Regions from separate parts of the Pseudotabrizicola sp. 4114 genome, predicted to be linked through region 2. Evidence: riboswitches for the same ligand, from Rfam matches in the RefSeq annotation. Region 2 holds a riboswitch; the other holds the start of a gene.

Region 1 (15,466 bases), on a different contig from region 2:
GTGCTGGACATAATCACCCAGCAGTTGCTGCATCTGTGCATGAGCCGACATAAGCAGCCAGATCAGCACCCCCAGTGGCCCGCCGACTAGGGCCGCGAGGACCAGACCACCGAGGCTGATTGCCAGATACCACAGATAGGGATGCACGCCCGCAGCCCCCTTGCGCCGGGCGCGCAGCGCGTTTTCTGCCGCCCAACCGGCGCGGAAGCCGCCGATCCAGGCGCGCGGCGCAAAGCGCCAGAAACTCTCGCCCGCCCGCGCCGAATTGGGGTCACCCGGTGTGGCGACCGCCGTGTGATGCACCAGCCGGTGCGCCGAGGCGTGGTGGCCGAACAGCATCACCCCATAAACCAGCACCCCCAGCCGGTAGAGCCCGCGCCCGGAGCGGTGGATCAGCTCATGCGCGGCAGGGTGGGCAACGTGGCCCAGAAAGGTGCTGGTGCCAAAGAACAGCAACACCTTTTCGCCGGTCCGCAGATGGTCCGCCGTGATGCCCCAGACCGCCAGCGGCATCAGACCAACCGCCGCCAGACCCACAGCGACCAGCACCGCATCGGCGGCAGGAAACTCCGCCCCCTCGGGCGCGTTGCCAGCGACATGAGGGATCAGCTGATCCAGCAGGATCACCAGCACCACCATATACAGCAACCCGGCCCAGAGCCACGCGCCCCCGGCCCAAACGCCAAGCGCGATCAGCCCTACCGGCGACAGCGCGGCAAGGGCAAAGGCAGACATCGGAAGCGGGCGGTTGGTCATGGCACAGCCATATCACGGGATCTGGGTCTTTCCATGGCAACACGGGGGCGACATGGCGGCGACATGGCGGCGCAGAGACGCGCCCGGGGAATTTTGCTGCACTTTGGGGTGAGTTTGCCGGGTTTCCCGGCCGGATGCGCCCGCGTAGCCTTCCCTCAGCGGCGGTTTGGCCTTAGGTGAGGGGAAAGTGCCACAGGACCGGGGCCCCGATGACATTCTTCAAAAAGCTGCGCGACAAGATGTTCCGCTCGTCGGACAAGATCGGCGAAGGGCTGGAGGCGCTGGTCTCGGACGCGCCGCACGGCGGGGAGGCCGCGCCCGCGCCGTCCCCCGCGACGGCGGCGGCAAAGCCCGGCCTGCTCGGACGCCTGTTCCCCGGTGCCGAGGCCGATGAGCCCCGGCGCGAGCTGGATGACGCCATGCTGGAAAGCCTGGAGGATGTGCTGATCCAGGCTGATATGGGGGTCGATACCGCGCAAAGGGTCAGCGCCAATATCGCCGAGGGCCGCTTTGGCAAGAAGATTTCCGCCAGCGAGCTGCGCCGCGCTTTGGCCACCGAAGTGGCCCGGATCATGACGCCGGTGGCGCGGCCGATGCCGCTTTACCCCACCAAACCGCAGGTGGTGCTGGTGGTGGGCGTCAACGGTTCGGGCAAGACCACCACGATCGGCAAGCTGGCCAGCCAGTTCAAGGCGGCGGGCAAATCGGTGGTGATCGCGGCGGGCGATACCTTCCGCGCGGCGGCGGTCGAACAGTTGCAGGTCTGGGGCACGCGCGCCGGGGTGCCGGTGTTGACCGCGCCCGAAGGCTCGGACCCTGCCAGCCTTGCCTTTGACGCCTACACACGCGCGCGCGCCGACGGGGCCGACCTGTTGATGATCGACACCGCAGGCCGGTTGCAGAACCGGGCCGATCTGATGGAGGAACTGGCCAAGATCGTACGGGTGCTGCGCAAGGTCGATCCGACCGCACCCCACAACACGCTTCTGGTGCTGGATGCCACCACCGGGCAGAACGCCATCGCGCAGGTCGAGATCTTCCGCAAGATCGCCGATGTCTCGGGTCTGGTGATGACCAAGCTCGACGGTACCGCCAAGGGCGGCGTGCTGGTCAGCCTCGCCGACAAGTTCGGCCTGCCGATCCATGCCATTGGCGTGGGCGAGCAGATCGACGACCTCGCCCCCTTTGACCCCGAGGATTTCGCCCGCGCCCTCGTCGGGCTCGACGCATGACATCCTTTATCTTGGTAAAAATATCCCACGGGGGTCCGGGGGTGTGAAACCCCCGGCGGCCTGCCACAAGAACACACGGCGCATATATGTCAGACTGGCTTATCTCTCTCGAAGGCACGCCCGAAGGCGTCCGGCTTGCGCTGATCCTTGCGCTGACCTCGGCCTTTGCGCATGCGGTGTTTGGCGCGCTGCAAAAGGGGCGGCATGACCCTTGGGTCACGCGCGGGTCGATTGATCTGTGGATCGCGGTGTTTTCCGCCCCGGTGGCGCTGTTCCTGGTGCCATGGCCGCAGGGGGTGGAGTGGCTGGTGCTGCTGGGCGCGCTGGGCATCCATTTTGCCTACAAGCTGACCATGGCTCTGGCCTATGAGCGGGCGGCGTTCACCGTGGTCTATCCGGTTGTGCGGGGCACCGGGCCGCTGGCGACCCTCGCTTTTGCCGCGATCTTTCTGGGCGAAGGCTATGGCGCGCTGCAATGGCTGGGGGTGGCGATCCTGTCGGGGTCGATTCTGGCGCTGGCGGCACTGAACCTGCGTGGCGGGGTGGTGGCACAGTCGGCGCTGCGGGCAGGCCTCGCCTGGGCCTTTGCGGGCGGGCTGCTGGTGGCGGTCTACACCACCTATGACGCATGGGGCATCCGGCTGACACCGGACCCGTTCACCTTTCTCGCCTGGTTCTTCCTGATCACCGCCATCGACTTTCCGCTGCTGGTGGCCTACCGGCAGTGGCGCGGGATCGGCGGGCCTTTGCCGCCCGCCGGGCCCTTGATGCTGCGCGGGATGATCGGGGCATTGGTGGCATTCGTCAGTTTTGGCGGGGTCATGCTGGCGACACGGCTGGGCAAGGTCGGCGAGGTTGCAGCTTTGCGCGAAACCTCTACGGTCTTTGCCGGGCTGATCGGCTGGGCGATTCTGGGCGAAAAGGTCGGCGTGGTGCGGGCGCTGCTGATGGCGGGCGTGGCGGGCGGAGCAATCATGGTGCAGGCAGGATAAATGGCAGAGCGCAAGATCAACGGTGTCGTGAAACAGGTGCTGGAACTGGGGCCGACGGTCGCCTTTTTCCTGATTTACCTCAGGATCAAGGAAGACACCTTTACCATCGCGGGCACCGAATACTCCGGCTTCATCATCGCGGCGCTGGTGTTCGTGCCGATCCTGCTGGCGGCGATGGCGGTGCTTTGGTGGCTGACCGGCACGATCAGCCGGATGCAGGTGTTTACCGCCTTCATGGTGATCTTCTTCGGCGGGCTGACCGCATGGTTCAACGACGAGCGGTTTTTCAAGATGAAGACCAGCATCGTCTACGGCTGTCTGGCAGCACTTCTGGGCATTGGCCTGCTGCGTGGCCAAAGCTGGCTGGAATTTGTGATGGGCGAAGTGCTTCCGATGCAGCGGACCGGTTGGATGATCCTGACCCGCAGGCTCTGTGCGATGTTCGTGGCGCTGGCACTGGCGAATGAAGTCATCTGGCGCACGATGTCGACCGACACCTGGGTCAAGCTGGAAACCTTTGCCATGCCGGCGGCGCTGATGCTGTTCCTGTGGTGGCAGATCTTTGCGCTGCAACGGTTTCTGATCGAACCCGGGGATGCCGCAGGCAAAGACGGCGAGTAGCGCAAGAATACGCATGATCCTGCAGGTTCAGGTCGCGCACCACCACGCCGGGCGGGGCGCAGTGATTGGGCCTTGCGCCTGCCCGCAAGGACCGTATTCTGGGCGATACCTCGGGGTGCCCAGCGGTTGATCTGGTGGGCTGAGATGCGAAAGCGGACCCGTTGAACCTGACCCGGATCATACCGGCGGAGGGAAGGTGCGACGGATGACCTCCAAGCCCGACCTGTTCCGTCGCTTTGGAGGAAGACATGAAGACTTCGATCCTTGCGACCGGCCTGTCCTGCATCGCCCTTGCGGCGGCAGCACAGACGCCTGTCCTCACCGTGCTGACCTATGACAGCTTTGTCACCGAATGGGGCCCCGGCCCGGCGGTAGAGGCCGCGTTCGAGGCCGAATGCGGCTGCGATCTGCGCTTTGTCGGGGCCAGCGACGGCGCCGCTCTGCTGGCGCGGGTGCAGCTGGAGGGGGCATCCGGCACCGCCGATGTGGTGCTGGGGCTGGATACCAGCCTGACCGCGCAGGCAGCGGCAACGGGGCTGTTTGCCCCCCACGGCATGACTTCCCCCACGCTGCCGGTGGCCTTTGATGACCCGCTGTTCCTGCCGTTCGACTGGGGCTGGTTCGCCTTTGTCCATGACAAGGCCAAGCTGCCCGACCCGCCGAAGTCGTTCGAAGAGCTGGCGACTTCCGATGTAAAGATCGTGATCCAGGATCCGCGATCCTCGACCCCCGGCCTGGGGCTGTTGTTGTGGGTAAAGGCGGCTTACGGCGCGCGCGCGGGCGAGATCTGGGCCGGCCTGGCCGACAACATCGTCACGGTCACGCCCGGCTGGTCCGAGGCTTACGGCCTGTTTCTGGAGGGGGAGGCAGATATGGTTTTGTCCTACACCACCAGCCCGGCCTATCACCTTATTGCCGAAGACGATGACAGCAAGGCGGCGGCGCCGTTTGCCGAAGGGCACTATCTGCAGGTCGAGGTGGCGGGCAAACTGGCCGGATCACAGCAGCCGGAGCTGGCGGATAAGTTTCTGGCCTTCATGCTGACCGAACCGTTCCAGTCGGTGATCCCGACCACCAACTGGATGTATCCGGCGGTGACCCCGGCGGCAGGTCTGCCGGAGGGGTTCGAATCGCTGCGGCCTGAGACCTCGCTGCTGATGAGCGCCGACGAGGCGATGGCGGTACGGGCAGAGGCTTTGGCCGAATGGCAAGCCGCATTGGCGCGCTGATCCCGGCGCATCTGGCGGCGGGGCTGGCGCTGTTTGTGCTGGCCCCCTTGCTGGCAGTGGCGGCGCGGGCGACCGGGTTTGCGCTCGGCCCTGCCGATTGGGCGGCGGTGCGGTTTACCGCCGCGCAAGCCTTTGTCTCGGCACTGGTGTCGGTCACGCTGGCGGTGCCGGTGGCGCGGGCGCTGGCGCGGCGCAGCTTTGCGGGACGCGGGGCGCTGATCACCCTGATGGGCGCGCCGTTTTTGCTGCCGACGATTGTGGCCGTGCTGGCTCTGGTCGCGGTGTTTGGCCGGGCGGGCGTGGTCAATCAGGGGCTGGGTCTGTTCGGGCTCGGGCCGTTTTCGGTCTATGGCGCGCATGGGGTGGTGCTGGCGCATGTGTTCCTGAACCTGCCGCTGGCGGTGCGGATGCTGCTGCAAGGCTGGCAGGCGATTCCGTCCGAGCGGTTCCGGCTGGCCGAATCGCTGGGCTTTGGCCCGGCACAGATGGCACGGCATCTGGAGGGACCGATGCTGCGCAGCGTGGCGCCCGGCGCGTTTCTGGTCATTTTCGTGATCTGTCTGACCAGCTTTGCCGTGGCGCTGACGCTGGGCGGCGGGCCGGGGGCAACGACGGTAGAGCTGGCGATTTTTCAGGCGGTGCGGTTTGAGTTCGATCTGGGCCGGGCGGCGCTGCTGGCAGCGGTTCAGTTTGCGCTCTGCGCTGTGGTCGCGGTGCTGGGCTGGCTCCTGGTGACCCCCGCCGCCTTTGGCGCGGGGCTGGGGCGTCCGGCCTTGCTGCGCCCGCCAGCGGGCTGGCGGCGGGCGGGCGATGCGTTGGCGATCGGGCTGGCGGCGGCGTTTCTGCTGCTGCCGCTGGGGGCGGTGGTGCTGCGCGGGCTGCCGGGACTGGGCGAGTTGCCTGCGCATGTCTGGGCGGCGGCGGGGCGGTCGGTGCTGGTGGCGCTGACCTCGACGGCGGTGACAGTTGTGGCGGCGCTGGTGCTGGCACTGGCGGTCGCGCGCGGCGGCCGTGGCGCGGGCGCGATGGATGCGGCGGCGGCGCTGCCGCTGGCAACATCGGGGCTGGTGCTGGGCGTCGGGCTGTTTCTGATGGCGCAGCCCTTTGTCTCGCCCGCACGGCTGGCGCTGCCGGTCACGGTTGCGGTGAATGCGGCGCTGACGCTGCCGTTTGTGTACCGGCTGCTGCTGCCCGAGACGCGGGTCTTGCTGTCCGATTACGGGCGGCTGGCCGACAGTCTGGGTCTGCGCGGCTGGGCGCGGCTGCGCTGGCTGGTCTTGCCCCGGCTGGCGCGGCCCTTGGGCTTTGGCGCGGGGCTGGCGGCGTCGCTGTCGATGGGCGATCTGGGCGTGATCGCGCTGTTTGCCACCGAGCAGAGCGCGACCCTGCCGCTGGTGGTGCAGCGCCTGATGGGCGCCTACCGTCTGGAGGCGGCGGCGGGCGCGGCCCTGCTGCTGGTCACGCTCAGCTTTGCCCTGTTCTGGGTGTTTGATTACGGGGGGCGTCGCTATGCTGCGGTTTGATCAGGTGGTGCTGGCACAGGAGGGGTTTCGCCTGACGGTTGACTGGGAGCTGCCTGCAGGCGCGCGTGTGGCGGTGATCGGACCATCCGGGGCGGGAAAATCGACGCTGCTGGCAACGGTGGCCGGATTCTTTGCGCCGCAATCGGGACGGGTGCTGTGGCGGGGCAGCGATCTGGGGCCGCTGGCCCCCGGCGCGCGCCCGGTGACGATCCTGTTTCAGGATCAGAACCTGTTTCCGCATCTGACGCTGGCGCAGAATCTTGGCCTTGGCCTGCGCCCCGATCTGCGGCTGTCGGCAGCGCAGCGGGCGCAGGTGGAAGCGGTGCTGGAGCGCGTGGGGCTGGGCGGTATGGGTGGCCGCAAACCGGCGCAGTTGTCGGGCGGGCAGATCGGACGGGCGTCGCTGGCGCAGGCCTTGCTGCGGGCGCGGCCGGTGCTGCTGCTGGACGAGCCCTTTGCCGCCCTCGGCCCGGCGCTGAAGGCTGAAATGCTGGCGTTGGTGGCCGAGGTGGCAGATGAGACCGGCGCGCTGGTGATGATGGTGACGCACGACCCGGCGGATGCAAAGGCCTTTGCCGCGCTGACCGTGCTGGTCGCCGACGGGGTGGCGCATGCCCCCGCACCGACCGACCCCCTGTTTGCCAACCCGCCACCGGCACTGCAAGCCTATCTGGGGTAAGAAGAGCGCTCCGCGCGGGAGTATTTGGAAAGCAGCAATCCGGGCGAAGGCGTTCTTTGCATTGCTGCTTTTCAAATACTCCCGCCGGAGGCGTCCCTCCGCTTCAACCTGCGCAAGGCAAGGTCATCAGGCACGGGCCGGATCCATGCGCAGGTTACGAAAAAGCCCCGCCGAAGCGGGGCCTTTGATGCCTTGAAATGGCTGCGATCAGACCAGCTTCTTGCCTTTGACATTGGCCCAGATCTTCTTGTTGGTCAGGTAGAGCAAGGTTGACAGCACGATCAGGAAGATCACGGCTTTGAAGCCGGTTTCCTTGCGCGCCATCATCTTGGGCTCTGCCGCCCAGACCAGGAACGAGGTCACATCCTCGGCCATATTGGCCACGGTGGCCGGGGTGCCATCGGCGTAGGTCACCATGTCATCGCCCAGCGGATTGGGCATGGCGATCCAGCTGCCCGGCACGGTCGAGACGCCATGCTCATCCTTGCAGCTGTCGGGCACACCGCCATTGGGGAAGGCAGAGTTATAATAGAACCCGTCAACACCATCGGGCGCGCAGGCCGGCTCTTCCTCGTAATGGGTCAGGATGGAATAGGTGTATTCCGCCCCGCCGATGCCGTTGAAGAACTGGCTGATGCCGGTGCCGTAAGGACCGTGAAACCCGGCGCGGGCCTTGGTGATCAGGGACAGATCCGGTGCGCCTTCCATGCCCGACATCGGGAAATGGTCGGTCGGCACGCCGGCGCGGTCTTCGCCGGTTTCCCGGTCGGTCACGGTGAACTGCGCCGCATAGGCGCGGATCTGATCTTCGGGCATCTCCGGGCCGCCCGGATCGGACAGGCTGCGGATCGGCACGAACTTCAGCCCGTGGCAGGCGGCACAAACCTCGGAATAAACCTGAAGCCCGCGTTGCAGCTGGTTCTGATCAAACTTGCCAAAGGGGCCTTCATGCGCAAAGGCGAGATCGGTGATCTCCGAATGACCCGTGGCGGCCAGAGCCACCCCTGCCGAAACGGCAAGGGCGGTGGTGGCAGTGAGTGCGATGTTCCTGATCATGTCAGTCAGTTCCTTTCTCACTCGGCCGCGACGGTTTTGGTGCCGCCGGTCGTCGGGGAGTAATGGGCGTTGAAGTCTTCTTCGATGGTCGCAGGCTGTGGCAGCGGCTTTTCGATCACACCCAGCAGCGGCAGGATGATCAGGAAATAACCGAACCAATAGGCCGAAGCGATCAGCGAGATTGTGGCATAGGGCTCTTCAGCAGGCATTGCGCCGACCCACATCAGCACCATGAAGTCGACGCAGAGCAGCGCAAACCACCATTTGAACATCGGGCGGTAGCGGCCCGACCGCACCGACGAGGTGTCCAGCCAGGGGGCCAGAGCCATCACTGCGATGGCACCGAACATGGCCAGCACGCCAAAGAACTTAGCGTCAACGATGCCAAAGGTGATCCATTCCGCCGCAATCACCACCCAGACATCGGCGGTAAAGGCGCGCAGGATGGCGTAGAATGGCAGGAAGTACCATTCCGGCACGATATGCGCAGGCGTCGAAAGCGGGTTGGCTTCCAGATAATTGTCAGGGTGGCCCAGGTAGTTCGGCATGAAGCCGACGATGGCAAAGAACACCACCAGAATGACCGCCAGAGCGAACAGATCCTTCATCACGAAATAGGGCCAGAACGGCACGGTGTCGCGCGCGGCCTCTTCCTTGGACCCGCGGCGCACCTCAACCCCGGTGGGGTTATTGTTGCCGGTGGTGTGGAAGGCCCAGATGTGAACAGCGACCAGCGCCGCAATCACAAACGGCAGCAGGTAGTGCAGCGAGAAGAACCGGTTCAGCGTGGCATTGTCGACGGCAGGGCCGCCCAGCAGCCAGGTCTGGATCGGCTCGCCGATGCCGGGAATCGCGCCGAACAGGCCGGTGATCACGGTGGCCCCCCAGAACGACATCTGGCCCCAGGGCAGAACATAGCCCATGAACGCGGTGGCCATCATCGCAAGGTAGATCAGCATGCCGATGATCCATGTCACCTCACGCGGGGACTTGTAGCTGCCGTAGTACAGGCCGCGGAAGATGTGCAGGTATACGGCGACAAAGAACAGCGATGCGCCATTGGCGTGCAGATAGCGCAGCATATGCCCGCCGTTCACGTTGCGCATGATGTGTTCGACCGACGAAAACGCCAGATCGACATGCGGCGTGTAGTGCATCACCAGCACGATGCCGGTCACGATCTGCAAGGCAAGGCAGAAGGTCAGGACGATGCCCCAGATCCACATCCAGTTCAGGTTCTTGGGCGTGGGCAGCATCAGCGTGTCATAGAGCAGACCGACGATGGGAAGGCGCTTGTTCAGCCACTTCTCTCCACCAGTCTTGGGCTCGTAATGGTCGTGCGGAATTCCGGCCATGGTTCTTGTCCTTATCCGAGCTTGATCGTGGCATCGTCCTCAAAGGACGCGAGCGGAATGTCGAGGTTGCGCGGTGCGGGGCCTTTGCGGATGCGGCCGGCTTCGTCGTAATGCGAACCGTGGCAGGGGCAGAACCAGCCGCCGAACTCACCCGCACCATCGCCGATCGGCACGCAGCCCAGATGGGTGCAGACGCCGATCATCACCAGCCATTCGCCCGCGTCATCCAGCGTGCGGTTCTGGTCGAGCGCGTCAGCGCCGGGCTTGTTCGGGTTCTGCGCCGTTCTGTCGATGCTCAGCTCGTCCAGCGTGGTGGCGCGGGCGGCCTCGATCTCGGCTGCGGTGCGGCGGCGGATGAACACCGGCTTGCCCAGAAACTTGACGGTCAGCTGGGTGCCGACTTCGACACCAGAGATGTCGACGAAAATCGACGACAAGGCCTGAACATCAGCCGAGGGGTTCATCTGGTTTACAAGCGGCCAGACCGCGGCCCCGGTGGCAACAGCCCCGGCCCCGGCGGTTGCGTAATACAGGAAATCCCTGCGGGTGCCTGCGTGGTCTTCTGCGTGGGACACGAGATATTCTCCCTTTCAAGGCCGCCCTGACAGCGACCCATAAAGATTCCGGGGCGGTGGTTTCCCACGACCCTGCTGATCGGGTTATTAGCCAAGCCAGGGCGCGGCGTCCAGCGGACAATAAGGCGCATCTGACCCGGTTTGAACCGTTATTTCCTTGCCTGTGGCCGATAGGGCGCGGCATACACCCGACAAAGGGTGCATGAGGGCCGCCGGGTATCAAGTCCCTGCGACAAGACGTAGCGCCGGATGACCCCGGTTGAATGAGTATTTTTGCCAAGATGAATGGGCAAACTGCGCGCCCTGCCCTTTCATCTTGGCAAAAATACTCAAAAGCCACCGCCCCGCCACACAGCGCCGAACACCTGTCACCGGCAGGTCAGCCCGTCGTGGCAACGCCGCCGAGCGGGGGCTCGATGCCCCCCGAGGTGGCCCCGGCGTCCGGGTCAACGCCTTGCGAAGGGGCGTCAGCCCTGCGGCAGGGTGGCCTGCATTGACGGACGGGCGGCAAAACCAGCCTCCCAGGCGGCCAGATGCGGGCGGGTCTGGCGCCACTGACGGGCGGCGTGGCGGAAGTCCAGATAGCCCAGGGCGCAGGCGGTGGCGATCTGGCCCATGTCCAGCGGCCCGTTCAGGTGGTCGGCCCAGAGGGTTTCCAGCACATCCAGCGCGCGGTCGATCTTGGACCACTGCCCCTCGACCCACGGCGCAAAACGCTTGTCCTCGGGGCGGATGCGGGTCTCGTAGACCATCAGCAGCGCGGCATCGAGGATGCCGTCGGCGGTGGCTTCGACCGTCAGCGTATCCCACAACCGGGGCGCGGCGGGGTACAGCCCTGCCCCGGCCAGCGCGTCCAGATACTGGCAGATCACCCGGCTGTCATAGAGCGTGGGGCCGTCCTCACGCTCCAGCGCCGGGATCTTGCCCAGCGGATTGCGCTCTACCACCCCGGCATCCGGGGCGATCGGGGTGCCGGAGGCGGGAGTCAGAGCGATGCCGGTCAGGCCGGTTTCGGCGATCAGCACCAGAACCTTACGGACATAGGGCGAGGTGGGGGAGAAGGTGAGGTTCATTCGATTTCCCGCAGACGAAAGCGGGCAATGGCGCCCGCGTCAAATTCATAGCTTTTGCCACCCATACGGAAGGTGCGGCGCAGGCGGAACGCAGTGTTGCGTTGGCCTGCCGCATCGCGGGGGCGGTGCGAGGCCAGACCCTCTTCCAGATCATCCAGCGCCTCTTCGGCGCGCTGATCAGTGCGGCCCACATGGCCATGGCGACGGAGCAGGCGTTGGGCGAGATAGCCGACAGCGGCGACCGCGCCAAGGCGGAGCGCAAAGGGCAGCAGCGGGGCAAGGGGCAACGGCATGGACACCTCCGGTCAGTTGCCCCGAATCCTAGGCGGGGGGCGGGCCGCTGTCCATCCCAAGGGTTTCTTGGCCCAAGGGCTACTTGGCCCCCTTATGTCGGGCCGGGCGGCGAAATACGGTCCATCTCATCGGCAAGGCGCGCGGCGTCGCTTTGGCGCAGCGCGGCGGCGGCGCGCGCCCGCACCTCGGGCGGTTTGTTCTGGTTCAGCTTCCACGTGCCTTGCAGATCGGTGATCTGCAGCCGGAACGGCAGGATCATCCGCATCATCCGCGGCATGGCCCCTTCGCTCATCTTGGTGCTGGTCCACGGCGCCTTGGGCAGCAGCCGCGCCTCTTGCTCGGCGCTGATCGCGTCGAGATGCGGCTCCAGCGCCTCGGGCGGCAGCGGGTGCAGGGTGCCGCGCAGGTGGACGGCGATGTAATTCCATGTCGGCACCTGATCGGGCACCTGATTGTGCGGGCCGTACCAGTCGGGCGAGATATAGGCATCAGGCCCCTGCACGGCCATCAGCGCGGACAAAGGCAAGGCGGCACGGGCGATGGGGTTGGACCGGGCAAGGTGCAGATCCAGCGCAGCGCCACCCTCTGACAGCACAAAGGGCACATGCGCCGCAATCGGGCCATCGGGGCCGTTGAGGGTAAGCATGCCAAAGCCCTGCGCACGGGCAAAAGCGAGGATGGCCGCATACTCGGTGGTGCGGAAGGCGGGGTTTGGATGCATGGCCTGAACCTTAGCAAGAAATCTCAGTTGCCGCAGGGGCAAGGGTTGCGCAAGGTGGCGTCAGCCTGACCCTCTGCACCGGAGTTTCCCCATGCGTCTGCCGTTGGCCCTGTCGGTTCTGACCCTATGCGCGATGCCCGCGCTGGCGCAAGACGGCTTTCGCTGGGTGGTGGACCCGGGGTTCGAGGATGCGGGGGCCGCGCAGGATGGCGCGGTGCCGCTGCAACAGGGCGGGCTGTGGGGGCTGGCGGGCCGGGATGGCAGCTGGATCGTGCCGCCGCAGTTCGAGGCTTTGGGCGCGCAAGCCGGGGGCCGGTTTGCAGCCCGGATGCAGGGGCGCTGGGGCGTGGTTGATGCCGCCGGGCAAGTGGTGGTGCCCTTTGCCCATGACGCCATCGGCAAACCCAATGCGCTGACCCCGGTGCTGTCAGGCGGTCAGTGGCAGCTCTTGGACCGCGACGGGCATAGGGTGGGCACGGCCTTGGCCTTTGACACGCTGACCGGCAATGACGGGGCGTGCTTTACCGGCACGGCAAACGGCGTACCAGTGGTGGAGTGGCGCGGCGCGGAGCCGAAGGTGACCGTGCTCGACAACGTGGCAGGGCTGAGCCCGCCCGCGGGCGATATGTTGCGGGCAAAACTGCCCGCCGGGGGGGTGGCAATGATGTATTGCGCCACGCCCTATGTCAGCGACACCACCGAGGTGCTGGAAGATGCCCGTGCGGTGGCATCCGGCATGGCGGCGGTGAAACGCGGCGGGCTCTGGGGCTTTGACGTGCATGGGAGCTACCATCTGGACCCGATCGCGCCGCAATTCCTTGCCGTCCGCGATTTTGCCGAAGGGCTGGCCCCGGTGCAGGTGGAAAGCGGCAAGTGGGGCTATATCGACCAGCGCGGCAAGATGGTGATCGCGCCGCAGTTTGACGCGGCCTTTGGCCATGCCGATGGCATCGCGGGGGTGCGGGTCGGCGAGGCGCGGGGCATGATCGATCGCAGCGGGGCGCAGGTGATTGCACCGCAGTTTCAGGATTTCTGGCGGCATGGCGGCGGTGTGATGGCCGTGCGCAGCGGCGACGGCTGGGGCGTGATCGCGCCAGCGGCCAGCGACCCGGATGTGGTGTTTGATCTGCCGCTGTCATCGGCGCGGGCGGTGGTGGCGGGGCGCGAAGCGCCGATCCAGATCGTGCCCTCGACTCCGCATTTCTATTCGGGACAGGACATCCAGTCGCGGCATGATGTGGTGATCTCGCCCGATGGCAAGGTGATGCTGACGGTGCTGGCCAGCGACGGCACGCAAGGCTCGGGCGAGGTGGCGCTGTGGGACCGGACCAGCCGCAAGCTGATCCGCAAGCTGAAGCTTGACGGCGTGTTGCAGGCGGTACTGGTGCCGGGTGCTGCGGTCCTGGTCGCCACCAACACTCTGGGCGAGGTGCTGTTGGTCGATGCCGTCACCGGCGCGGTGCTGCACCGCGCCCGCCTGTTTGACGGCGCGGTGGGCGCGCTGGCGTTGTCGCCAGATGGCGCGCATCTGGCGGCGCTGGGCGGCGGCATGCTGCGGGTCTGGGCGCTGGCGGATGGCGATGCGGTTCTGGCGCGCAGGGCTGAGGCGCAGAAGGTGAGCTTCGCCGAAGACGGGCAATCGCTCTGGCTGGGCGATGCGACGGGCGGGCTGCAGCGTGTGGATCTGGCGGGGCAGTTGCTGCTGTCGGTGCCGGGGCAGACGGGCGAAGCGACGGCCTATGGCGGCATCATGACCGGGTTGCGCCCGGACATGGCGCTGTCGGCGCAAGGCGTGCTGGCGCGCACCTCATACCGGATGGAGCCGCAGCCGGATGGCTTTTTCCAGCAGCACTACACGTTGTACCTGACCACACCCGACGGCGCGCGGGCGGTGGCCTTGCCTGAAACCCTGCGCGATGTGCTGACGGTGGATCTGTCACCAGATGGGGCGCAGGTGGCTTTTGCCGGGGCGAATGAGGCGGATTACACCGCACAATGGACGGTGATGGATCTGGCCACGGGCACAACGCTGGGCAGCGAAGTGTTACAGCAGGGCTTTGGCTGGGTGGACCGCCTGCGCTTTACCCCCGAAGGGCGACTGGTACTGGTCGGCGGCGAGGGCGGCGACATCCGCGAGGTGGTGCCGCAAACCGGCGCGCGCTTTGCCACCTATGGCGCACCGCTGGAGCAGGTGGCGGGCGCGATTGCGCTGCCGGATGCCGGTTTTGTCTATGCGGTCAGTGGCGGCGGCCGGGTGCTGGATTGGGACATGACGGTGGGACGGCTGGCGCAGCGGGTGGAAACCGGGGTTGCGGCGGGGTTTGACACCTATGTCGGCACGGATGGCGCGATTCTGGGCGTGCTGGATGGCTTTGACGACACCAGCATGGCGGCGCTGGAGCTTGGCACGCTGGCCCCGGTGGACCCGTCCCGGGCCGCGGGCCTGTATGACACCGCGATCCTTGACGGCTTTGGCAAACGTCCAGAGGTGGACGCTCTGGTGCAGGCGCGGCTGGAGGCTTTGCCGGGGCAGAGCGCCTATGTGACCGCGCTGCCGATGACGGCTGGGCGGTTCGCGCTGATCTCCGAGGCGGTGGGGGAAAACCGGCTGTATGATCTGGCAACCGGGGCGCTGGCGGTGACGTTTCTGGCAAGCCCCGATGGCGAATGGCTGGTGCTGACGGCAGAAGGGTTCTTTGCCGCGTCGGAAAAGGGCGCAGACCTGGTCTCGGTGTCGGACGGGCTGCGGTCATTCTCGGTCGGTCAGGTGTTTCAGGCGCTGTACCGGCCCGATCTGGTGCAGGCAAAGCTGGCGGGCGACCCCGAGGGTGTGGTCGCGGCGGCAGCGGCAGAGCTGGATCTGACGGCGGTGCTCGGCTCTGGCCCCGCGCCACTGCTCCGGCTGACCTTGCCGCTGCCGGGGCAGCGGGCGGCGGGCGAGGTGGTGGATGCCTCGGTCGAGCTGACCGACGCGGGCGGCGGGATTGGCCGGGTCGAATGGCGGGTGAACGGGCTGACCGCCGATGTCAGCCCCGGTGCGGCCGATACGACGGCGACCACCCGGCTGGCGCTGGAACCGGGGCGCAATGTGATCGAGGTGCTGGCCTATAACGCGGCGGGGATGATCGCCTCGGCCCCGCAATCGGTGGTGATCGAGTGGGACGGCGGCGGCGCGCAAAGCGTGCCCGCGCTGCATGTGCTGGCGGTGGGCGTGAATGACTATGCCGACGGGCGGCTGCGGCTGACCTATGCCGCCGCCGATGCCCGCGCGATGGGCGAGGCGCTGGCCAAAACCGGGGCGGAGCTGTTTTCAGCGGTCAATGTCGTGACGCTGCTGGATGGTCAGGTGACCGATGCCGG
Region 2 (15,466 bases):
CTTCAGGCGCACACCCATGTTGCGGATCGATTCCGTGGGTTCGATGAAGGTGCGGCCCATGTACTGGTTGCGGATGATGCCCATGGCATAGGGGATGCCGGATTGCTGCGAGTAGCCGATGGCGGCGGGCGTGCCGGAATCGGGGACCGGGCAGACCAGATCGGCATCAACAGGAGCCTCGATCGCCAGTTCCATGCCAATGCGGTGGCGGGTCTCATAGACCGACTGGCCGCCGATGATGCTGTCGGGGCGGGAGAAATAGACCTTCTCGAAGATGCAGAACCGCGATTGCGCCGGGTGGAACGGGCGGGACGAGATCACCTTGTTGCCCTCGATCACCACCATTTCGCCGGGGTCGATCTCGCGCACGAAATCGGCGCCGATGATGTCGAGCGCGCAGGTTTCCGACGACAGCGCCCAGCCGGAATCGCCAATGCGGCCCAGCACCAGCGGGCGCACGCCGAGGCTGTCGCGCACGCCGATCAGCTTGGTGCGGGTCATGGCGACGACGGAAAACGCGCCTTCGCAGGCGCGCAGGGCGTCTTTGATCCGCTCGGACAGGTTCTTCTGGATCGAGCGCGCCATCAGGTGGATGATGCATTCGGAATCGGAGGAGGACTGGAAGATCGAGCCGCGCTCGATCAGCTCTTTGCGCAGCGCCGCCGCGTTGGTGAGGTTGCCGTTGTGCGCGATGGCGCAGCCGCCCATCGAGAATTCGCCGAAGAACGGCTGCACGTCGCGGATCGCGGTCGCGCCCTTGGACCCGGCGGTGGAATAGCGGACATGACCGATGGCGAGCTGGCCGGGGAGCGTGTCCATCACGTCGGCCTTGGTGAAGTTGTCACGCACATAGCCGAAGCGGCGGGCCGAGTTGAAACCGTGTTCGGGGTGGTAGGCGACAATGCCGCCCGCCTCTTGCCCGCGATGTTGCAGGGCGTGCAGGCCAAGCGCGGTGAAGTTTGCCGCATCGGAGACGCCGATGACGCCAAAGATCCCGCATTCCTCCTTCAACTTGTCATCATCAAAGGGGTGGGACAGGAAGGGACGCATGGGGCTGCTCCATCTGGGTCAGATGCGCCACCCTTTACGGCATGGTCACGCCAGTGTCACGTGCATTGCAGCAGATTGACGGTGCCAATTTGCTGCAATGCGGCGTCAGGCGTGGCCGGATCAGTTTCCGGCAGGGGTCGGTTCGGCGGTGGGCGTGGTGGCAGGCACGGCGCAAGCGGCGGTCAGGTCGTTGTAGCGCGAGACGATCCAGCCCGGAGCGTCGGCGGGGATGGTGCTGTCGATATTGGCCTGAAAGCTGGCGAAGACCTTGGCAGAGCGGGAATTATCGACCATCGGGATGGTGTTGGCGGCCACCGCGCGGTCGTAGACGATGAAGGCCACCGCCACCAGAATCACGCCCCGCGCCACGCCGAACAGAAAGCCGAGCGCCTGGTCGATGCCGCCGATGGCAGAGCGTTGCACGACGCTGGAAAACAATGGCGTGAACAGCGCCGCGATGACCAGACCGACCGCGAAGACGAGCGCGAAGGCCCCGATGATCGACAGCTCACAACTGTCGCCGAGGAAGTCGCCGACCACCGGCAGTTCCTTGATCAGCGGCTGGGCTGCGGGCGCGAAGATGAAGGCCAGCACGGCGGCCCCGATCCAGCCCGCGATAGCCATCGCCTCGCGCACAAGGCCGCGTGAATAGGCAAGGATCGCAGACAGGACAATTACGCCCGCCACGATTCCGTCTACCAGAGTAAAGCCTTCCATTCATCCGCTCCTTTGTGCCGCGTCAGCCTGCGCCGAACATCTCGCCGACAAAGGCGGTCAGGTCGGGCATCTGACGCAGACGCATATCTGTTCCGCCCACGGTTTTCGACCCCGTGGGCAGGGTGGCCTGCTGAAAACCAAGTTTCGAGGCTTCTTTCAACCTGTTTTCGGTCTGCCCCACCGGACGCAGCGCGCCCGACAGCGAGATTTCCCCGAAAAGCACCATGTCTGGCGGAATTGCCACATCCTCACGCGCGGAAAGCAGCGCACCGGCGACGGCCAGATCGGCGGCGGGCTCGTTGACGCGCAGGCCCCCGGCGACATTGAGGAACACATCAAGGCCGGTAAACGGGATACCGCAGCGCGCCTCCAGCACCGCGAGAATCGTCGACAGCCGCCCCGAATCAAGCCCGACCACGGTGCGGCGCGGGGTGCCGAGGGTGGAGGGCGCGACCAGCGCCTGAATTTCGGTCAGCACCGGCCTTGTGCCCTCGATGCCCGCGAATACGGCAGAGCCGGGGGCCGGGCGGTCGCGGTCGGACAGGAACAGCGCCGAAGGATTGGTCACCTGTGCCAGACCATTGCCGGTCATCTCGAACACGCCGATTTCATCGGCGGGGCCAAAGCGGTTTTTCACCGCGCGCAGGATGCGGAACTGATGGCCGCGCTCGCCCTCGAAATAGAGCACGGTGTCGACCATGTGTTCGACCACGCGCGGGCCGGCGATCTGGCCATCCTTGGTGACATGGCCCACCAGAATGACCGCCACGCCGCGCTTTTTGGCGAAGGTCACCAGCTCGTGTGCTGCGGCGCGGACCTGAGACACCGAACCGGGGGCGGCCTCGACCGTATCAAGCCACATGGTCTGGATCGAATCGATGATCGCAAGGGCGGGGCGTTCGGCATCCAGCGTGGTCAGGATGTCGCGCAGGTTGGTTTCGGCGCCAAGGCCGACCGGGGCATCCTGCAGGCCAAGACGCTGGGCCCGCATGCGGACCTGTGCCGCCGCCTCTTCGCCGGAAATATACAGGACTTTCAGGCCGGTACGGGCAAAACTTGCGGCGGCCTGCAACAGCAGCGTGGATTTGCCGATGCCGGGGTCGCCACCGACGAGGATGGCAGAGGCGGGCACCAGCCCGCCGCCAAGCACGCGGTCCAGCTCGTCTATGCCCGATGAGGCGCGCGGCGGCGGGTCTTCTTCGGTGGCAAGGTCGGTGAGGTGGATGGCGCGGCCCTTGTGCCCCAGCGATTTGGGGCCAGCGGAAAGCGGGGCCTCCTCAACGATGGTGTTCCATGCACCGCAGGCGTCGCAGCGGCCCTGCCATTTCTTGGAACTGGCGCCGCAGGCGGTGCAGGTGAAGCTGGAGGAGGATTTGCTCATGCGTCTGACTAGCGCGGAACCGGGGCGGTCTTCAAGCCTGCTGGGCCGGGTCAGCGTGGCCGGTCAGCTCCGGTCCGGACGATGGGACAGAAACAGACTGAGCAGAATGCAGGCCGTGAACAGATAGAGGCCCCAGGCCGCCTCGACCGTGGCCAGCCCGACGCCTTTGACCACGACGATGTAAAGCGCGATCAGGAAGACCTCGGCCATGGCCAGTTTTCCCAGAAGCCGCAGGCCGGGCAGGGCGCGGGAAGACATCAGCCCGAAATCAATCAGCGCCAGCCCGAGCGTCTTGGCCATCGGTGCCACGATCGCCATGACCGTGACCACCAGCGCCAGTGCCACATCACTGGCCCAGAGCGATTGCAGCCCCGTGATCACGGAAATCTCGTCCAGCCCGAACAGCGGCAACAGGCCCGCGCGCAACAGTGGCGCAAACCACGACAGCGGGAACAGGATCAGCAAGCTGAGGTTGAGCCATTTCATGGCCTGTCGTCATGGTCTTGTGTCGCGCGGTCAAGCCTCTTTCTGCGGTTTGGGCAGGCTGACCACGTTGACGTCGCGCGCGTCTTCGATATCGAAATCATAGCCGAGGGTGGGGAGAATCTCTTTGAGATCGGCCTCCAGCCGGCGCAGCTGGGTTTGCGCCTGGCGTTCCTCGCGGTCGACATCCTGCATCCAGCGGCGCAACTCGTCACAGGTGAGGCGGGCCGCGGCGAGACGGTCGGTCAGCGCATGCACCTCTTCCTGACGCTGGCGCAGGAACAGGCGGGCGCGGGCGACCTTTTCGTCGGAATAGGCGCGCGCCAGGTCGCGGGTCTCATGGCTCATCTGCGCCGCCATCTGCAGCAATTCGGGTTCCAGATGCCCAAGATCGGGGTGGTTGCGCAGATGCTCCATCCGGGCGCGGACCGAGTCGAATTCGGCAGACAGCGCAAAGACACCGGCGCGGTCGGAGGCATGGGCGAGCCGGTAGGCGCGGGCGACATCCTCGATCCCCATGGCAAAGCTGCGGTGCGAGCGTTCAAGCCGGGCCATCCGGGCATTCGCGGGCAGGTAGATCAGCAACAGCAGCGCCAGCAGCGTCAGCGTGAGCTGCGCCCACATGCCCGCCTGTGCAACCGGGGTGCCGCCAAGCGAGACCGCGATCTGTGGCCAGGGCATCCAGCCGATGGCAGCGATGACGCTGGCCCCGACGAGGCCGACAGCTACGGCCAGCACCACGGCCTGCGCCAGATTTTGCAGCACAGACAGAAAAAGCGGCCAGAACCCCGCACGATCACCAAACATTCACACCACCCCTGAGACGCGGCGTTAACTATGCAACGGCCTGCGTGAGTGGCAAATGATTTTGGTTTTGCCTGAGACGGCCGCCAACAAAAACAGGTGGATAGAGAGCATTGTTTCCGCGTTGGAAACTTGTGCGCTCAGAGCGGGGCATCAAAGCCGAGGGCATCGCGGATCAGCGCAACGGCTGTGGTCAGGATGAGTGTGATCAGGAAGGTGACCACAACGCTGTTGGCGGCCAGCAGGAAAGGCTCATGCCATCTGGCCTGCCGCCCCCAGGCAGCGACCAGCCAGAACCAGCCGATCACCGACACCACCCGCCCCGGCAACACCAGTTCGGGAGCGAGGAGCTGCGGCCAGAGCATCCAGAGCGTATAGAGCACGACAGCAGCGATCAGCAGCAGCCCCCGGCGGTCACCGATGCGCCATGTGGCATAGCCCGACAGCGCAATGGCAAGCGGGGTGATGAGGATCAGGGTCTGGACCAAGGTGCGCCAGATCGAGGCCTGTTCAAAGACGAAGGACAGATCAACCTGAAACAGCGGGTCCATGGCGCGCGCCTACCGGATTGCGTTGATCGGGCCGGTGGCCCGGCCATGGATGAACTGCTGCACGTAAGGGTCCGGGCAATCATCCATTTCCGCGACGGGGCCGGTCCATTTTATGGTGCCTTCGTGCAGCATTGCCACCTCATCCGCGATGGCGCGGACCGAGGACATGTCATGCGTGATGGTCATGGCAGTGGCCCCCATCTCGACCACGATCTCGCGGATCAGGTCGTTGATGACGCCGGCCATGATCGGGTCCAGCCCGGTGGTGGGCTCGTCGAAAAAGATGATCTCGGGCTCGGCGGCGATGGCGCGGGCGAGCCCGACGCGTTTCTGCATGCCGCCCGACAGCTCGGCGGGGTAAAGGTCCGCCACCTGCGGGCCAAGGCCGACGCGGCGCAGCTTTTCCAGCGCGATGGCGCGGGCCTCATCCTTGGGGCGGCGGGCAGCACCGCGCATCAGGCGGAAGGCGACGTTTTCCCAGACCCGGAGCGAGTCGAACAGCGCCCCCCCCTGAAACAGCATGCCGAACCGGGCGAGAAAGGCATCACGTTCAGCGCGGCGCACGTCTTGCCCATCCAGCGCGATGGTGCCGCTGTCAGGCGTGACCAGACCCAGCACGGATTTGAGCAACACCGATTTGCCGGTGCCGGAGCCGCCGATGATCACCATGCTTTTGGCGGTGGGGATCGTCAGATTAACCCCGCGCAATACGTGGTTGGGTCCAAAGGATTTTCTGACATCTGACAGGGTGATCATGAGGTAAAGAACACCTCGGTTAGCAGGTAATTGGCGGCGAGGATCAGGACCGATGCGGCGACGACGGCGGATTTGGTGGCTTTGCCCACGCCTTGCGCGCCGCGACCGGAGGTCATGCCGTGGTAGCAGCCCAGAAGCGCCACGATAAAGCCGAAGGCCGCCCCCTTGACGAGGCCGGAGCCGACATCCCAGACCTCCAGAAAGTCGATGGTGTTCTTGAGGTAGGTGACCGAGTTGAAGTCCAGCCGGGTCACGCCGACCAGCCAGCCGCCCATGATGCCGATGGCATCGCCGACGCCGACCAGCACCGGCACCGCAAGGGTGGCCGCCAGCACGCGCGGCACGACAAGGTATTTCATCGGGTTGGTCGACAGGGTGGTCAGCGCGTCGATTTGCTCGGTCACCTTCATCGTGCCAAGCTCGGCTGCGATGGACGAGGCAACGCGCGCGGCGACCATCAGCCCGCCCAGCACGGGCCCAAGTTCGCGCACCATGCCGATGGCAACGATCGAGGGCACCACGGCCTCGGCATTGAAGCGCGCGCCGCCCGAGTAGATCTGCAGCGCCAGCGCGCCGCCGGTGAACAGCGCGGTCAGGCCGACGACGGGCAGGCTGTACCAGCCGATCTGCAGCACCTGCGCGCCGAATTCGCGCCAGTAGAATGGCGGGCGCACCAGATGGCCAAGGGTCGAGGCGGCAAACAGCACCACGCGCCCGATGGCCGCCAGCGCGCCAAGGGTAGACCGCCCGATGCTGCGCAGGGCGAGGCCAAGGTGGCCCAGGCGCCGCGGGTCCGGGGCTGCGCTCACGCGCTGCCCTCCTGATAGCGGCGGGTATAGCGGGAGCCGAGCGAGGTCAGGATCTCATAGCCGATGGTGCCGGCGATATCGGCCAGATCGTCCACCGTCTGATGCGGGCCGAGAATGTCGAGGCTGCGCGGCACATAGGACAGATGGCTGATGTCAACCGTGATCAGGTCCATCGAGACCCGGCCCACCAGCGGGCAGGGGGTGTCGCCATCCCAGAGCACGGCATTGTTGGACAGCGCGCGCAGCAGACCGTCGGCATAGCCGCCGGAGACGGTGGCGATCATGCTGGGCACGTCGGCGGTCCAGCCACAGGCATAGCCGACCGATTCCCCGGCTTGCACCACCCGGGTCTGGATCACCGGCAGCGACAGGCCGACCACGCGGGAGGCCCCTTCATAGGGCCGTCCGCCATAAAGGCCGATGCCGGGGCGGGTCAGGTCGAAATGGTATTTCGGCCCCAAAAGGATGCCGCCCGTGGCCGCCAGCGAGCGCGGCACGCCGGTGCCATCGGTCATGGCGTGAAAGGTGGCAAGCTGCAGCTCGTTGAGCGCATGATCCGGCTCATCGGCGCAGGCCAGATGCGACATGATCAGTTCCGGCCCGGCCTCCAGCACGAAGGGGGCCACCGCCTCCCATTCCGCCTCTTCCATGCCGAGCCGGTTCATGCCGGTGTCGAGCTGCACGCCGAACGGCAGGCCGGGCAGCGATTCAAGATGGCGGGTGACCTGATCAATGCTGTTCAGCATCGGGCACAGGTCGAGGTCGTGCACCATTTCGGTGTCGCCCGCCATATGGCCCGACATCACGCAGATCTGCGGCCCCGGCCCAAGGGCCTGGCGCAGGGCCGCGCCTTCCTCGGACACGGCGACGAAAAACCGCCGCGCCCCGGCCTGCGCCAGTGCGCGGGCGACGCGGGTGATGCCAAGGCCGTAGGCGTCAGCCTTGACCACGGCCGCAGTCTGCACGCCGGAGGACGAGGCACGGTCCAGCGCGCGCCAGTTGGCGGCGATGGCATCAAGATCAATGGAGAGGGTCGCTGTTGTCATGGGGGTTTGTTGTCGGATCAGGGGTTACGGTCAAGCGGAAAACGGGGTTTCGGCGGAAAGGGGCGGGCTTGGGGGCATCGAGCCCCCCGCGCCCGCTGCTGCCGCAGGATAGGTCTGAGGTGTGGCGTGGCGGGAAGGGCGGAGCCTCCGGCGGGAGTATTTGGAAAAGCTGCAATGCAACGGGTCGTGCGCGGTCGTGGGGCCGGATCAGTAGCCGGGGCCGTCGCCCTGCCAGGGTTTGGCGAGGTTGCCGAAGCGGGTGAAGCGGCCCTCGAAGCTGAGATCGACCGAGCCGATCGGGCCGTGGCGCTGTTTGCCGATGATCACCTCGGCCTTGCCATGGACCTGTTCCATCACCGTCTGCCAGGCGGCCATCTTTTCCAGCTCGTGATCGCCGGGCTTTTCGCGTTCTTTGTAATACTCATCCCGGTAGACGAACATCACCACATCGGCATCCTGCTCGATCGAGCCGGATTCGCGCAGGTCCGACAGTTGCGGGCGTTTGTCTTCACGGCTTTCCACCTGACGCGAAAGCTGCGACAGGGCGATGACCGGGATGTTGAGCTCTTTGGCGATGGCTTTCAGCCCTTGGGTGATTTCCGAGACTTCCTGCACGCGGTTGCCTTCGGAGCTTTTGGCCGAGCCTTTGAGAAGCTGCAGGTAGTCGATCATCAGCACGTCAAGGCCATGGGTCCGCTTGAGGCGGCGCGCGCGGGCGGCGACCTGGCTGATCGGCAGGGCGGGCGTGTCGTCAATGTAGAGCGGGCAGGATTCGAGCTGTTTGGCAGCCTCGACAAAACGGCGGAACTCGGTTTCGGTCATGTCGCCGCGCCGGATCTGTTCGGAGGGCACCTCAGACGCCTCGGAGAGAATCCGCGCGGCGAGCTGTTCGGCGCTCATCTCGAGGCTGAAGAAGCCGACGACGCCGCCTTCGACAGCACCCTCATGGCCATCGGGTTTGCGGCCGCGCTTGTAGGCTTTCGCGATGTTGAAGGCGATGTTGGTGGCGAGCGAGGTTTTGCCCATCGACGGACGGCCCGCGAGGATCAGCAGGTCGGATTCGTGCAGGCCGCCGAGTTTCTTGTCGAGATCGGTGAGGCCGGTGGAAATGCCGGCAAGGCCGCCGCCGCGCTGATAGGCGGCGTTGGCCACGTTCACCGCATCGGTGACCGCCTTGAGGAACGATTGAAAGCCGCGTTCGGCCACGCCCTGTTCGCCCAGTTTGTACAGCCGCTGTTCGGCCTCGACGATCTGTTCGCGCGGCTCGGAGGCCATGTCGACCTTGGCCGCCTTGGCGCTGATGTCTTTGCCAAGCGCGATCAACTCGCGGCGCACGGCGAGGTCATAGATCATCTGCGCGTAATCGCGGGCGGCATAGGCCGAAATCGCGGCCCCGGCCAGACGCACGAGGTAGGCCGGGCCGCCGAGTTCCTTGAGCCCGTCGTCATCCTCGAAGAACGGCTTCAGCGTGACCGGGCTGGCGAGGGCGTTCTTCTGGATGCGGGCGGCGGATTTCTCATAAATGCGCTGGTGGACCGGATCGTAGAAATGCTCGGATTTCAAGGTGCTGGCGATGCGGTCATAGACATCATTGTTGGTCAGGATCGCACCCAGAAGCTGCTGCTCGGCCTCGATGTTGTGCGGCAAGGTATCGGCATCGGGCGAGGTGGCGGGAAGGTCAGTTCTGATCTTGGCTACTTCGTTCATGTCCTGCCCTTGCCCCCCGGATGAAGTATGCGGTTTAAACTGTCAGGGCGGGCCGGGGCAAGCCGGGACAAATCTGTGTATAACCCTGTGCGTGGTCCTTGGCGGAGACCGCAGATCGTGTCAGGCCACAGGACTGCCCCAAGATGTAGCGGTTGATGGGTCAGACTAGCAGGGCTTTTCGATTCTGGCGACAGGTTGTCCACATGCTGTGCACAGGGTTTTCCACCGGCGCGTCACAGCGCCGGCGGAAAATGGCGCAGGTGCCGTAGCGTCAGCTTTTGCGGGCGTCCTGCCAGGCGCGGGGGGCTTTGAGGAATGCCTCGACCTCGGTGAGGGTGGCTTCGTCAAAGATGGCCTGATCGCGGGCTTCGGCCAGCACATCCCACCAGGTGCACAGATGGTGGAGGGCGACGCCGTGGTCGGCCAGACGTTCGGTGGTGCCGTCAAAGATGCCGTAGTAAAAGATCACCGCCGTGTGGGCGCAGGTGGCCCCGGTCTCGCGGATGGCATCGACGAAGGACAGCTTTGATCCGCCGTCGGTGGTCAGATCCTCGACCAGAAGCACGCGCTGGCCCTCGGTCATCGCGCCCTCGATGCGGGCGTTGCGGCCGTAGCCTTTGGGCTTTTTGCGCACATAGGTCATCGGCAGCGCAAGGCGCTCGGCCACCAGCGCGGCAAAGGGGATGCCTGCGGTCTCGCCGCCCGCGATGTTGTCAAACGCCTCGAAGCCTGCGTCGCGCATTACGGTGACGGCCATGAAATCCATCAGCATCGCGCGGATGCGCGGGTAAGAGATCAGCTTGCGGCAGTCGATATAGGTCGGCGAGGGCAGGCCGGAGGCGAGGGTAAAGGGCGTCTCGGCGTTGAAATGCACCGCCTTGATTTCCAGCAGCGCGCGGGCGGTCAGGCGGGCGATTTCTTCGCGGGGGGGGAAAGAGGTGGGGATCATCGGATCATCCTTTTGACGCGTCGGGATTGCAGCTTTTCCAAATACTCCCGCCGGAGGCTCCTGCCGCTGCCGTCGACGCCTCCGGCGGGAGTATTTGAAGAAAGGTGCAAATCAGGCCTCTACGGTCCAATGGACCGGATAGCCGGGGTTGAAGACGGTGACCGGGCCAGCCTCGGTGTAGATCTTTTCGGGCCAGGTTTGCGGGGTGTCGTGCTTGACCAGCCGCAGGCGGGCCTCATTGACGGGCAGGCGGTAGAAGGCCGGGCCGCTGAGGCTGGTGAACGCTTCCAGCCGGTCGAGGGCGGTGTCTTCTTCAAACACATGCGCGAGCAGCGGCATGGTGTTGGTGGCGGTGAAGCAGCCCGCGCAGCCGCAGGCCTGTTCCTTGGCCGCATCGACATGCGGGGCGGAATCGGTGCCGAGAAAGAAGCGGCCCGCGCCAGAGGTGGCGGCGGCGCGCAGGGCGAGGCGGTGACGCTCGCGCTTGGCGACCGGCAGGCAGTAGTAGTGCGGCTTGATGCCGCCAACCAGGATATGGTTGCGGTTGATGATCAGATGATGCGTGGTGATCGTGGCCGCCAGATCCGGGCCACCGGAGAGCGCGTAATCCACCCCGTCCTGCGTGGTGATATGTTCCATCACCACGCGCAACCCCGGCAGGCGGCGGCGCAGCGGGTCGAGCACGGTGTCGATGAACACGGCCTCGCGGTCAAAGATGTCGACCTCGGGCGTTGTCACCTCACCATGCACGCAGAGCGGCAGGCCGATTTCGGCCATTTTCTCCAGCACCGGCATGACTTTATCGACGTCATGCACACCACCGTGCGAATTGGTGGTGGCCCCGGCGGGGTAGAGCTTGACCGCCTTGACCAGACCGGAGGCATGGGCGGCGGCCACATCGTCGGCATCGGTCGTCTCGGTCAGATAGAGCGTCATCAGCGGCTCGAACGCCGCACCCGCAGGCAGGGCTGCGAGGATGCGGTCGCGGTAGGCGGCGGCCTGTGCGCCGGTGACGACCGGCGGCACCAGATTGGGCATGATGATGGCGCGGGCAAAGTGGCGCGCGGTTTCGGGCAGCACCCCTTGCAACATCGCGCCGTCGCGCAGGTGCAGGTGCCAGTCATCGGGGCGGCGGAGCGTGAGGGAATGGGTCATGCCGCTCGGGTTACCGCAAACTCTGCGCGGTTTCCAGTAGGGAGTTCGGCGGTCGGGGCGGGGCGTGTGCACCCGGTTCTTGCCCCCTTGCCAGCCGGAAATCTTCGGTCTAGCGTTGGGGCACAACCGTTGGGGTGCCCTGTCATGGGGCTGAGAGGCGTTCAGCCAACCCATCGAACCTGATCCGGGTCATACCGGCGTAGGGAACGGTGCATCGAGGGCGCAGAGCGCCCGGACTCCGTCTCCTTGCGATTTTGATGAAGCAAGGAGGGGAGCATGGTTCCCATCGCGTTGACGATTGCAGGCTCTGATTCCGGGGGTGGCGCCGGGATACAGGCCGATCTGAAGACCTTTTCGGCTTTGGGCGTCTATGGCGCCTCGGTGATCACTGCGCTGACGGCGCAGAACACCCGCAGCGTGCGCGGGATCGAGGCTGTCAGCCCGGCGATGATTGCGGCGCAGATGGCGGCGGTGTTTGACGATCTGGCGGTGCGCGCGGTCAAGCTGGGGATGCTGGGCGGGGCGGAGGCGATTGCGGCGGTGGCGGCAGGGCTGTCGGGCTGTGCGGTGCCGGTGGTGCTGGATCCGGTGATGGTGGCGAAATCCGGCGACCGGCTGTTGCCTGAGGAGGCGCTGGCCGCACTGCGCGCGCTGCTGCTGCCGATGGCCACGGTGCTGACCCCCAACCTGCCCGAAGCCGCCGATCTGCTGGGCTGTGCCCCGGCCCGGTCCGAGGCCGAGATGGGGGAGCAGGGGCAGGCGCTGCGCGCGCTGGGGCCGCAAGCGGTGCTGATGAAAGGCGGGCATGGCGCGGGCGCGGAGTGTGTCGATCTGCTGATCACGGCGGAGGGTATCATCCGGCTGAGCGCGCCCCGGCAGGTCACCCGCAACACCCATGGCACCGGCTGCACCCTGTCGGCGGCGATTGCCGCCGGGCTGGCGCGGGGTCTGGCGCTGCCCGAGGCGGTGGCGCGGGCGCATGGCTATCTGCAGGGCGCGATTGCCGCTGCGGATGGGTTGGGCGTGGGCACCGGGCAGGGGCCGGTGCATCATTTTCATGCGGTGTGGGCGAATGGCTGATCGCATGGCCGATGTCACCGTGATCGGGGCCGGGGTGGCGGGGCTGTGGGCGGCGCATGCGCTGTGTCTGGCTGGACTGACCCCGCGTCTGATCGACGGCGCTGGCGCACCCGGCCCGCATGGCTGTTCGTGGTGGGCGGGCGGTATGCTCGCGCCCTGGTGCGAGGGGGCTGTGGCCGAGCCGGTGATCACCCGGCACGGCGCGCAGGCCGCAGCGCATTGGGCCGGGGTGACGGAGGTTGCGCAGCGCGGCACGCTGGTCGTGGCGATGCAGCGCGACAAGGGGGAACTTGCGCGCTTTGCCCGCCGGACCACGGGGCACCGGGCGGTGGCGGATCTGGCGGAGCTGGAGCCGGATCTGGCCGGCGCGGGGCAGGGGCTGTTCTTTGACGCCGAGGCGCATCTGGACCCGCGCGCGGCGCTGGGCGGTCTGGTCGCTGCGCTGGCGGCGCGGGGCGTGGGGATCACCCAGGCTGAGGCCACGCCGGACACCATAACCGGCCCGGTGATTGATGCGCGGGGGATGGCGGCGGGCCTGCCCGGCTTGCGCGGGGTGCGCGGCGAGATGCTGGTGCTGCGCGCGCCCGAGATCCGGCTGTCGCGGCCGGTGCGGCTGCTGCATCCGCGCCACCCACTCTACATCGTGCCACGGGCGGGTGGCGTGTTCATGCTGGGGGCCACGCAGATCGAAAGCGAGGACCGGCGCGGGGTGTCGGCGCGGTCGATGCTGGAGCTGCTGAGTGCCGCCTATGCGCTGGACCCGCGCTTTGCCGAGGCCGAGGTGCTGGAGACCGGCGCCGATCTGCGCCCGGCTTTTGCCGACAATGTGCCGCGTGTGCAGGTGCGGGGACGGGTTTTGCAGCTGAACGGCTTGTTCCGGCACGGCTATCTGATGGCCCCGGCGCTGGCGTTGCAGGCGGTGGAGTATCTGACCAAGGGCATCAAGGGGGATCTTGTTCATGAAGATTGAGGTGAATGGCGCTGTGCGTGATGTGCAGGGCGCAACTGTGGCCGGGGTGCTGGCCGAGCTGGGCTGGGGCGAGGCGCGGGTGGCGATAGCACTGAACGGCGCGTTCGTGCCAAAGGCCGCGCGCGCGACGATGGCGGTAACCGAGGGGGATCGGCTGGAAGTGCTGGCCCCGATGCAGGGGGGCTGAGCGATGCGCAGATTTTACGGGGTGAGGCTGGAGACGCCGCTCATGCTGGGCACGGCGCAATATCCGTCGCCTGCGGTTCTGGAGGCGGCGTTTCGCGGCTCAAAGGCCTCGGTGGCCACGGTGTCGCTGCGGCGCGAGGCGGGCAAGGGGCAGGCGTTCTGGCAGATCATCCGCAGCCTGGGGGTGCATGTGCTGCCCAATACCGCCGGGTGCCACAGCGCGCAGGAGGCGGTGACCACGGCCCGCATGGCGCGCGAGATGTTCGAGACCAACTGGATCAAGCTGGAGGTGATCGGCCATGCTGACACCTTGCAGCCCGATCCGTTCGGGCTGCTGGAGGCGACCGAGACTCTGGCGGCGGACGGGTTCGAGGTGTTTCCCTATACCACCGAAGATCAGGTGCTGGCCGGGCGCTTGCTGGCGGCGGGGGCACAGGTGCTGATGCCCTGGGGCGCGCCCATCGGCTCAGGCCTTGGGCTGAACAACCGCTATGGGCTCAAGATGCTGCGCGCGGCCTTTCCCGATGTGCCGATGGTGATTGATGCAGGGCTGGGTCTGCCCAGCCATGCGGCGGATGCGATGGAGCTGGGGTTTGACGCGGTACTCCTGAACACGGCGGTGGCGCAGGCCGGTGATCCGGTGGCCATGGCGCGGGCCTTTGGGCTGGCGGTGCAGGCGGGGGCGCTGGCGCGGGGGGCGGACCCGATGGAGCCGCGCGAGATGGCGGTGCCCTCCACCCCCGTTCTGGGAAAGGCATGGCTATGACTTTGGCGCGATTTTATCCGGTGTTTGACTCGCTGGCCTGGCTGGAGCGCGCTTTGCCGTTGGGCGTGGGGCTGGTGCAGCTGCGGATCAAGGACCGCCCGCCCGAGGCGCTGCGCGCCGAGATCCGCGCCGGGGTGGCACTGGCGCGGCAGCATGGCGCGGCGCTGGTGATCAATGACCACTGGCAGCTGGCGATCGACGAAGGGGCAGAGTGGCTGCATCTGGGGCAAGAGGATCTGGACAGCGCCGATCTGCCCGCGATCCGCCGCGCTGGGCTGCGGCTGGGGATTTCGACCCATGATCATGCCGAACTGGAGCGTGCCTTGGCGCTGGCCCCGGATTACATCGCGCTGGGCCCGGTGTACCCGACAATCCTGAAGCAGATGAAATGGCATCAGCAGGGGCTGGAGCGGGTGACCGAGTGGAAACGGCTGGTGGGCGACATCCCGCTCTGCGCCATCGGCGGCCTGTCGGTCGAGCGCGCACCGGGGGCGTTCGCGGCGGGGGCGGATCTGGTGGCGGCGGTCACCGACATCACGCTGCACCCCGATCCGGACGCACGGATGCGCGACTGGCTGAGGGTCTGCGCATGACCCGCTATGCACGCCAGACCGTATTGCCGCAGGTCGGGGCCGCAGGGCAGGCGCGGTTGGCCCGGGCGCATGTGCTGGTGGTGGGGGCCGGGGGGCTGGGGGGGCCGGTGTTGCAGTATCTGACCGGGGCCGGGGTGGGGCAGATCACGCTGGTGGATGGCGATGTGGTGGCAGAGCACAACCTGCACCGCCAGCCGCTGTACCGGATGGACCAGATCGGCGAACCCAAGGCGCGGGCGGCGGCCACCGTTTTGGCCGCGCTGAACCCGCAGGTGCAGGTCACGCCGCTGGTGGGGTATCTGGACCCCGCCAATGCGCCGGGGCTGGTGGCCTTGGTCGATGTGGTGCTGGATTGTGCTGATACCTTTGCCGCCAGTCTGACGCTGTCGGACGCCTGCCGCGACAATGGTGTGCCGCTGATCACCGCCTCGGCGCTGGCGCTGTCGGGCTATGTGGCGGGCTG

Evidence for each region. A riboswitch is a leader RNA that binds a small molecule or an ion and turns the genes downstream of it on or off. The one in region 2 is predicted to bind thiamine pyrophosphate.
Region 1: linked by a shared signal. The riboswitch ahead of thiB (thiamine ABC transporter substrate binding subunit) and the one ahead of thiD (bifunctional hydroxymethylpyrimidine kinase/phosphomethylpyrimidine kinase) in region 2 are both predicted to bind thiamine pyrophosphate.

Annotation. Positions count from the first base shown of each region.
Region 1 covers NZ_JAVDWP010000002.1:51,269-66,734, forward strand. Annotated here, with positions in the region: gene J2X53_RS04825 (alkane 1-monooxygenase) at 1-756, opposite strand, end outside; gene ftsY (signal recognition particle-docking protein FtsY) at 966-1,988, shown strand; gene J2X53_RS04835 (DMT family transporter) at 2,075-2,980, shown strand; gene J2X53_RS04840 (inner membrane-spanning protein YciB) at 2,981-3,601, shown strand; TPP riboswitch at 3,703-3,812, shown strand; gene thiB (thiamine ABC transporter substrate binding subunit) at 3,850-4,830, shown strand; gene J2X53_RS04850 (thiamine/thiamine pyrophosphate ABC transporter permease ThiP) at 4,806-6,353, shown strand; gene J2X53_RS04855 (ATP-binding cassette domain-containing protein) at 6,340-7,032, shown strand; gene J2X53_RS04860 (cytochrome c1) at 7,240-8,088, opposite strand; gene petB (cytochrome b) at 8,106-9,443, opposite strand; gene petA (ubiquinol-cytochrome c reductase iron-sulfur subunit) at 9,455-10,018, opposite strand; gene J2X53_RS04875 (glutathione S-transferase) at 10,486-11,091, opposite strand; gene J2X53_RS04880 (hypothetical protein) at 11,088-11,384, opposite strand; gene J2X53_RS04885 (FMN-binding negative transcriptional regulator) at 11,477-12,106, opposite strand; gene J2X53_RS04890 (WG repeat-containing protein) at 12,198-15,466, shown strand, end outside.
Region 2 covers NZ_JAVDWP010000003.1:282,970-298,435, forward strand. Annotated here, with positions in the region: gene purF (amidophosphoribosyltransferase) at 1-1,050, opposite strand, end outside; gene J2X53_RS08800 (CvpA family protein) at 1,171-1,767, opposite strand; gene radA (DNA repair protein RadA) at 1,790-3,148, opposite strand; gene J2X53_RS08810 (paraquat-inducible protein A) at 3,212-3,634, opposite strand; gene J2X53_RS08815 (DNA repair protein) at 3,665-4,438, opposite strand; gene J2X53_RS08820 (hypothetical protein) at 4,576-4,986, opposite strand; gene J2X53_RS08825 (ATP-binding cassette domain-containing protein) at 4,996-5,742, opposite strand; gene J2X53_RS08830 (ABC transporter permease) at 5,739-6,551, opposite strand; gene alr (alanine racemase) at 6,548-7,597, opposite strand; gene J2X53_RS08840 (replicative DNA helicase) at 7,805-9,304, opposite strand; gene J2X53_RS08845 (orotate phosphoribosyltransferase) at 9,576-10,253, opposite strand; gene pyrC (dihydroorotase) at 10,365-11,408, opposite strand; TPP riboswitch at 11,529-11,631, shown strand; gene thiD (bifunctional hydroxymethylpyrimidine kinase/phosphomethylpyrimidine kinase) at 11,685-12,488, shown strand; gene J2X53_RS08860 (FAD-dependent oxidoreductase) at 12,481-13,458, shown strand; gene thiS (sulfur carrier protein ThiS) at 13,448-13,645, shown strand; gene J2X53_RS08870 (thiazole synthase) at 13,649-14,410, shown strand; gene J2X53_RS08875 (thiamine phosphate synthase) at 14,407-15,003, shown strand; gene J2X53_RS08880 (HesA/MoeB/ThiF family protein) at 15,000-15,466, shown strand, end outside.